Regions from separate parts of the Faecalimicrobium sp. JNUCC 81 genome, predicted to be linked through region 4. Evidence: riboswitches for the same ligand, from Rfam matches in the RefSeq annotation. Region 4 holds a riboswitch; each other region holds the start of a gene.
What was found. A riboswitch is a leader RNA that binds a small molecule or an ion and turns the genes downstream of it on or off. The one in region 4 is predicted to bind cyclic di-GMP.
Positions count from the first base shown of each region.

Region 1: it holds a riboswitch for cyclic di-GMP, as region 4 does, so the genes downstream of both, flgB (flagellar basal body rod protein FlgB) here and JNUCC81_RS05780 (SpaA isopeptide-forming pilin-related protein) in region 4, are expected to answer to the same signal.
Region 2: it holds a riboswitch for cyclic di-GMP, as region 4 does, so the genes downstream of both, JNUCC81_RS02980 (cell wall-binding repeat-containing protein) here and JNUCC81_RS05780 (SpaA isopeptide-forming pilin-related protein) in region 4, are expected to answer to the same signal.
Region 3: it holds a riboswitch for cyclic di-GMP, as region 4 does, so the genes downstream of both, JNUCC81_RS18040 (EAL domain-containing protein) here and JNUCC81_RS05780 (SpaA isopeptide-forming pilin-related protein) in region 4, are expected to answer to the same signal.

Region 1 covers NZ_CM132203.1:2,766,080-2,768,289, forward strand. Annotated here, with positions in the region: gene fliF (flagellar basal-body MS-ring/collar protein FliF) at 1-317, opposite strand, end outside; gene fliE (flagellar hook-basal body complex protein FliE) at 340-642, opposite strand; gene flgC (flagellar basal body rod protein FlgC) at 663-1,067, opposite strand; gene flgB (flagellar basal body rod protein FlgB) at 1,072-1,398, opposite strand; cyclic di-GMP riboswitch class I at 1,888-1,971, opposite strand; gene flgL (flagellar hook-associated protein FlgL) at 2,170-2,210, opposite strand, start outside.
Region 2 covers NZ_CM132203.1:599,500-601,709, forward strand. Annotated here, with positions in the region: gene JNUCC81_RS02975 (cell wall-binding repeat-containing protein) at 1-723, shown strand, start outside; cyclic di-GMP riboswitch class II at 1,115-1,198, shown strand; gene JNUCC81_RS02980 (cell wall-binding repeat-containing protein) at 1,269-2,210, shown strand, end outside.
Region 3 covers NZ_CM132203.1:3,690,214-3,692,423, forward strand. Annotated here, with positions in the region: gene JNUCC81_RS18035 (metallophosphoesterase family protein) at 1-179, opposite strand, end outside; gene JNUCC81_RS18040 (EAL domain-containing protein) at 431-1,219, opposite strand; cyclic di-GMP riboswitch class II at 1,266-1,349, opposite strand; gene JNUCC81_RS18045 (TatD family hydrolase) at 1,472-2,210, opposite strand, start outside.
Region 4 covers NZ_CM132203.1:1,145,206-1,147,415, forward strand. Annotated here, with positions in the region: gene JNUCC81_RS05775 (VOC family protein) at 211-588, opposite strand; cyclic di-GMP riboswitch class II at 869-952, shown strand; cyclic di-GMP riboswitch class II at 969-1,052, shown strand; gene JNUCC81_RS05780 (SpaA isopeptide-forming pilin-related protein) at 1,106-2,210, shown strand, end outside.

The DNA of each region.
Region 1 (2,210 bases), 1.6 Mb from region 4:
ATATTATTTGATAGTTCTAGTCTTAATTTATCAACTTCATCTTTAGGTACATATATACTATCACCTTTTATTTTTGTATCAACTTTTTTACTTTCAAGCTCTTTTGTTATAGATGCTGCATCATTAGAATCTAATCCTGAGAAAAGTACTTTATACTTATTCTCTTTTAAATAACCTGTTCCAAATACTACTGCTAATATACCCGCTACCACTGCAACTATAATTGCTATTTTTTTCTCTTTTTTTAGTTCTAGAAACTGTTGTTTTTTAGTGCTTATAAAATCCTTTATTTTTTGTATAATTTCTTTTAAATTCATCTGCATACTCCTTGTCAATAGGCTACAATTGCACCCTATTTACTTCTTGATAAGCCTCATATAGTTTATTTCTAATTTCTAGCATTAGTTGCATTGAAATTTGTGACTCTTGCATTGTTAACATTACGTTATGCATACTTGATCCTTCACCCTTCACTAGACCTTCTATAGAACTATTGGCATTTACTTGATAATCATTGACTTTGTGTATAGCATCTTTTATGATTTGGGAAAAATCATTTTTTTCTTGAGTGTTTACTACTTCATTTTTTATTCCTTTTGCAAATATATTAGAATTTGCCCCTATACTTGTAATTGATTGCATAACTTCCTCCAAATTTATATTTATCTTCCTATTTCTAATGCCTTTGAAATTATATTCTTTTGAGCATTCAAAGTCTCAACATTAGATTCATAACTTCTAATTGCTGATAATACATCTGCTCGTTCTGTAAGAATATCAACATTTGGATATTCAACATATCCTTGAGCATCTGCATCCGGATGATCTGGTTTATATAGTTTTCTTAATGGAGATTTATCTTCTTCTATTGCTACCGTTTTTACACCTAACATCCCTAATTTCTCATCAAAGTTTTCTTGAAATACTGCTACTTTTCGTCTATAAGCTCCCCCATTTTCAGTTCTTGTCGTCTTTAGATTTGCTACATTTGATGATATAGTGTCAATTCTCATTCTTTCTGCTGAAAGTCCACTTGCACTTATTCTCATCCCACTAAAAATATTCATTTAATTACCTCCCTGATATTACACTCTTGATCATTGCTAACTTAATATTAGTTATATTAACTAGGGCATTATATTGAAGAGTTGTCGCTGCCTGATTTACCTTTTCACTTTCTAAATCAACATTATTACCATCTAATCTAACTATTGAAGTATCATCTGCCTTAACCTCTATTTTAGCCTTATCATCCATTTTGCCTTTTAGACTGTCTTCAAAACTCACATACTTTCTTTTATAATTTGGCGTATTTATATTTGCCACATTATTTGAAATAACTTTATTTCTTAAGTCTGTTGCATCTAAACCAACTTTTAATAAATTGTATATACTCATAACTCCTCCTATTTTTTAATCTAAAAAAACTACTCAGAAAGAGTAGTCTATATTATTTCATGGTATTATAATTCGTGTGTAATACAATCCACAAAACTAGAACAAAATTAAAAATACTTTTACACTACACTTTTATATACTTATGTTTGGATTATTCTTCCTAAATCATATCTAATATATATTATAACTCTTTTTTCGAGATAATTGTATGGATTCTAACAAAAATTTACAAATTTTATCAATTTTTATCAATTTTTTCATTTTTTGTCAATATTTTTCATACTTTTTCCTAATATATTTATATTTTTTATCATATTTGTATTTTTTCCGACAAAATATATCAGTTTCTAATTATTTCTCCGTGTTTGTATAAATTTATTATTTTTAAATTTGTTATAGCAATTATAATTAGTAGTTTTAATATAAAAAAAATACTCTGCAGCAGAGTATTTTTTCATATCAAAATGATAACAAAAAGTCTATTAACTCTTCGGCAGCTGGCTGGCATAGTTAAAAACGTTAGCCCCTATAGTTTTGCGTCCCTAGATTTCCCTAGGTTTGCCTATTAAATTTTATTTTTAGTTCTTTTTATACATATTCTAACATCTATGCTTATATTATAACATATTTTCCCATATATATGTACATATATATGGGAAAATATGTACATATATACACTAGAATATAAAAATATTTTTCATTTATTTATAATTAAATCAAAAATAGACATAATTTGGAATTATGTCTATTTTTGTTAAATTGTAACTACAATTATCTTAATAATTGCATTACACCTTCTGGCTGAGATTTAG
Region 2 (2,210 bases), 550 kb from region 4:
TTACCAAATGAGACAAAAAATGAACTAAAAAGATTAAAACCATCTAAAATTTATATAATAGGTGGACCTAATGCTATACAAGAAAGTGTGGTAAATGAAATATCAAATACTACAAATATATCTAAAGAAAATATAGTAAGAATAGCTGGAGATAATAGAGAAGAAACTTCACTACAAATAGCTAAGTATATACAAAATATAAGTGATATAAAGAGTTTATATTTAGTTAATGGATATAAAGGTGAAGCCGATGCTATGAGTATATTATCGAAAGCTTGTAAAGATAAACAACCTATAGTTATAACTAATGGAAATAAGTTAAATGAAGAGATTACTAAATGGATAATTAATTTTGGAAAAAAAGATATCTATATAATAGGTGGAGAGCAAGTTATGACGATAAATATTATAAGTAGTTTAGAAAACATAGCTGGAAATAGTTTAGAAAGTAATAGGATATATGGAGCAAATAGACAAGAAACTAATGCAAAAGTAGTTGAAAAATTCCATAAAAATATAGATACTATAATAATAACTAAATCAGATGAGCTTATAGATGCATTATCAGTAGGGAATTTAGCTGGTATGAAAAATGCACCTATAGTAATAGGAACTAATAAATTGACTGCATCTCAGGTTAAAGCTATTAAACAAAGTGGATATAAAAACATAATAGAAGTAGGTGGAAATATAAACTCAAATGTAATATCATCTATAAGATGATTTAAAAATATAATGTGAAATTTATTAACTCAAGCAAATAGGTATTCCATTTGCTTGAGTTATTTTTGACTTAAAATTATTATAGAATAAAAATAAAAAATAAGTTAAAACGTAAATTTTATAAAATTAATTAAATAAAAATAGTAAAATTAGAAAGCTAACTAAAAAAGTAAATAAAAGACGACAAAATTAGAAGTTTTTTCGAATTTAAACTTTGTTACAGTGATGAAAATTTAATTGAGAATTTATCATTGTAATAATAAATAAAAACCTATATAGATATGTCGTAAAAAATAGAATAAATTAGATTGAAAAGGAAAATGTTAAAATATAAAATCATAATATAATAAAATAAATTTAAAGTGAAATAAAGATGTTTTATATTATAAAAATAAAATTTAGGAACTGAGAAGTATAATCTGTATGTGGTCACTTGGGTTATATGGAGTTAGTAGTGAAATAGACTAATTTAAATAAAAAATATAGATATCTATATTTTTTATTTAAGCTGGTATCTTTTTATATAAAACTAAGGGGGAAATATAATGAAATTACCAAAGAAAATAGCATCACTTCTTACTGTGACATTAGTAGCAGGAAGTGGATTAGGAAACTTAACAACTGTGGATGCAGCACAAGGTGCAGCTAGCGAAACTTTAGTAGGAAAAGGTAGATGGGAAACAGCAATAGAAATAAGTAAAAAGGGGTGGTCTAGCGCTAAAGAAGCAGTAATTGTAAATGATAGTGCATTAGCAGATGCATTAACTGCAACACCTTTTGCAGAAGCCAAAGATGCTCCAATGCTTTTAACTCAAAATAATAAATTAGATGAAAGAATAAAAGCTGAGTTAAAGAGATTAGGTGTACAAAAAGTTTATTTAATAGGTGGAACAAATGTATTAAAAAAATCAGTAGAAGATGCTCTAAAAGCTGAAAAATTATCAGTAGATAGAATTTGGGGAAATACTAGATATGAAACCTCTCTAGAAATAGCAAAGAGATTAGATAGTACAAAAGATGTATCTGAAATAGCTGTAGTAAATGGAGATAAAGGTTTAGTAGATGCAATAAGTGTTGCGCCAGTTGCAGCTGATAAAGATATGCCAGTAATACTTTCTCACCCAAGTAAAGGAACACAAGTATCTGATGAATTTATAAAAGGAGAAGATATAAAAACTTCTTATATAATAGGGGGAACAAGTGCGGTATCAAATGAAATAGGTAATAAATTTCCAAACGCTAAAAGATTAGATGGCGCAAATAGAAATGAAACTAATGCAAAAGTTATAGAAACATTCTATACAGAAAAAGAATTAAAGAATGCTTATGTAGCTAAAGATGGTATGGCTAAAGAATCAGAATTAATAGATGGATTAGCTGTAGGTGTACTTGCTGCTAAGAATGATTCACCAGTTGTACTAGTTAGAAACGGATTAAATCAAAAACAAAAAGATGTAACTAATACTAAATCTTTTAAGACTATAACT
Region 3 (2,210 bases), 1.3 Mb from region 4:
ATAAATCTTTTGTCATTCATAACTATATCAAATACTTCGCATGGATTAGGCCCATCTTGAACAAAATCACCAAGATTTAAAATATAATCTATATCATATTTTTCTTCTATATATTTTAAGAATTTTCTTAGTGAATGAATATTAGAATGAATATCAGAAATAATGCATATTTGACCCATATAATATAGTTCCTCCTTTTCTGATTAAAAATACCTTATCATTATATAAGAATAATATTTTTATATATTTTTACAATATATAGTGTGTAAATGGTTATTTCTTAGACCTAAATGGTTATTTGAAAAATTTTAAAATTATTTTTAAATTATAGATATTTAAATATACTTACCTTTTATACCATAAAAAATAGCACTTATTTAGTAAATAAGCGCTATTTCTTATTAGAATAATTATCTAAATTTTTTATGTATTACATCATTATCATTTCTGTATATTTTTTAAATGATACTGGACGTGAGTAAAGATATCCCTGACCATAATCTATTCCAAGATTCATAGCTATATTATGATCATCTTGTGTTTCTATTCCTTCTATAACTACTTTACATCCTAAGCTTTTTCCCATATCAACAATTCCTCTTAAGACTTTAAGCTTTTTTTCTTTATTATCATTAGGCTTTGGTAAAAACTCTCTAGGTATTTTTATTTCAACAAAATTAATATTACATAATCTATAATAAGAAGAATATCCTGTTCCAAAATCGTCTATTGATATCTTATAACCTTTTTCATCTAATTTATTTATTGTTTCTATAATTCCTTCATATTCATTTATAGGGTCTGTTTCTAGTATTTCAAGTATTATTTGTTCTGGGTTAATTGAATATTTCTTTGTTATTCCTAATATGTCCTCATATATAGAAGGACTCTTTAATGTATTTATAGATATATTTATAGAATATGTGTTATAAATACAGTTACTTTTTATTATATCCTTACACATTTTTTCAAATACATGTATATCAAACTCATATTCTTTATCTAAATCTCTTATTATTTCTATAAATTCTAGTGGAGGTACTAACCCAAACTTGGGATTATACCATCTACTTAAAATCTCCCATGATATTATATTTCTATTTATTATATCGACTTTAGGCTGATATACTATGCTAAATCCAGGCTTATCATTAGATAAGATATCTTCTCTTATTGCCCAATATTTTTCTTCAAATTTATTTATATTCAAAGGCCCCATATTCCCTCCCATTATTTTATATAAAAAAAGACTAAAAACATCAGTAGATATTTTTAGCCGGTTGTACCAATAACTCCACATATTCTAGGTACCCATATACAGAATATGCTTCAAAGTATCTAACTATATATTAAACCCTATATGGTATATATGTCTATTCATTTATATGCATTTCTGTTTTTTTATAAAAATATGTTTCATATATAAAAAAAGCACATAAAATCTAGTTAGATTTTATGTGCTTTTTATAATTTATTTATTTATACCAAAGAATTTCTTAGCATTTTCTTTTGTAGCTTCACATACTTCTTCATAAGATATACCTTTTTCTTGTGCTATCTTATCTGCAACAAATTGAACTAATGATGGGTCATTTCTTTTGCCCCTATGCGGCTCTGGTGCCATATAGGGAGAGTCTGTTTCTATTAATAAATACTCTAGAGGTATTTCTCTTACTACCTCCCTAGTTTTTTTATTATTTTTGAAAGTTACAGTTCCTGGTATAGAAATATAACAACCCATTTTTATATATTCCTTAGCTAATTCTACATTTCCACTATAACAGTGTAGCACACATCCTATTTCAGGATTTTTAGTATTTTTGATTATTTCAAAAGTATCTCCATGTGCATCTCTATCATGTATTATTATAGGTAATTTTAATTCATTAGCTAACTCTATTTGCTTTTTAAACCACTCTTTTTGTACTTCTCTAGGAGAGTTATCGTAATAATAATCAAGCCCTATTTCTCCTATTGCTACTACTTTATCATTTTCAGTAGCTAATTTTCTTAAAGTTTCTATTGCAGTATCATCAAGTTCACCAACATCATGTGGGTGAACTCCTACAGCTGCATATATAAAATCATATTTCTTTGAAAGTTCAATAGCGCTTATTGATGTTTCTATATCTGCCCCCGGATTTACTACTAAATCAACATTTTTCTCTCTTAAAGACTTTATTAGCTCTTCTCTATCTTCATCAAATCTT
Region 4 (2,210 bases):
TATATAAAGGAGATGATTATATGAGTGAATGTAAAAAGAATAGTAATAAGTTAGTTATCAAAGGACCAGAAACAGATATAAAAAAATTTATTAAAGAACTTCTTATAGCAATACTTACATGTCTTTAGTATATATTACACCAAAACTACACTAAAAACCTAAAAAATACAATTAGAAAAGCTCTAATCATTTAATGATTAGAGCTTTTTATTATTTATCTTCTCTTAATAAGTACTCATTGTTATCTTGGTCTTTGAATGAGAACATTTTACCATAAGGCATAATCATAAGTTCTCCAACTTCAACTCCATTTTCTTTCATTTCATTGTATGATTTTTCTATATTAGTAGTACTTAGTAATATAGATGGATGATTAACATTTGCAGACGGGTTTTGAGTTAGCATCATTTTTTTATCATATAAAACAAATGTTGTAAATTCACTTTCACTTGGACCAACTTCTAACCAAGTCATGGGACCCATTGATTGTTCAAATTTTACTACAAAATTTAACTTTTCAGTCCAGAACTTTTTAGCATCATCTTGATTATCTACATATATTGTTATCTTGCCTATTTTATTGATCATGTTATCCTCCGAAGTTATGTATCGTTATTTAGTATTATTATTTACTTAAAATCATAATACTATAAATTAAATATTTAGTCAAACTTATGTTTGTAACTTAAAACAAACATAAGTGCTAGAAAAAGATATAATTGTTCCTAAATTATACATGATTAATTATATCTAAAATAAATATATAACTAGTTAAATAAAAAAATAAGAACTTACTATATCAATTAATATATATAAAATAGTATCAAAATCTTACTAATATAGAAATAAGCATAGACATGTGCTATTATTTATATAAAGGAACGAGGAAGTATATTCTGTATGTGGGCATCTGGAATATATGGAGTTAATGATGCAACCGACTTTAGACAATTAATGTCTAAAGTCTTTTTTTTTAAAGAAACGAGGAAGTATATTCTGTATGTGGGCATCTGGGATATATGGAGTTAGTGATGCAACCGGCTTTAAACAATTATTGTTTAAAGTCGGTTTTTTATTGCAAAAAATGAATAGAGGGAGTGTAAGTATGAAAAGTAATAAAAGGTATAGTTTTTTATTTACAACAATGTTAGTGGTAGTTAGTTTAATGATAAATCTTATGTCACCGGTCATAAATGTATTTGCCTTAGATACAAATAAAAATATTAGCCTATCAATAAGTAGCAATAAAAATCCTATAAAAGAAAATGATGAAGTTAAATTTACACTAAACTATAGTATAACGGGAGAATTAGGAAAATTAAAAGAAGGAGGAAATGTAATAACATTTAACCTCCCAGATGGATTTAGAGATATTAAACCATCTTATCCTAAAGATCATTTTGATAATGTCATAGTAGAAGGAACTAAAGTAGTAGCAACTTTAAGTGAAAAAGCACTTACTAATGGTATAGGGGGATATTTAAGTATTAGAGCTTTTGCACCTAAAGTTGATGAAGATAAAAAAGTTAGAGTTGAAGCTAGTTTAAATGGCGATACTACATATTTAGATGTTGATTTAGTAAATATAGATCCAGTGGTAACAGATGACCCAAAAGAAAAGCAAGAACATAATCTTGCAGTAGATAGATATTTAAATAAATATGCACAAAATGCAAGTCATTATGTTGATGGTATATTAACTGCAAATATACCTGCTCCTGCTGTTGGTAAAAGATGGGAGTTTATTGTTTCTATTAATGAGAAATACTCTAATTTAAATAACGTAGTCTTAAAAGATAAAATGCCTAATGGGTTAGAACTAGATATAAATAGTTTAAAAATAGAAGAAACACCATACATAGGAAATAAAAAAGACGTAACAAAAGAACTACTTTTAAAAACTGAGAAAACTAAAGATGGACTAGTAATAAACTTTGGAAATATAAACTCAAAATATGATATTTCATACTACGTTAATATAAATGAAGAGTTTCCAACTTATAAAAATACAGCAATATTAAATATAAACGGAAAGACTATTGAAAGTTCATCTATGCTAAAAACTAAAAAGGTAGAAGTACCTATGATTAAGAAATATGAAAATACGAAGTTTCATGATAAAAAAGGAAATAGTATAGTCACAGATATAGGTGATGAAATTGGATACACACTTGTTGTAAACCAAAATAAAGAGAATATTAAAGATGTAG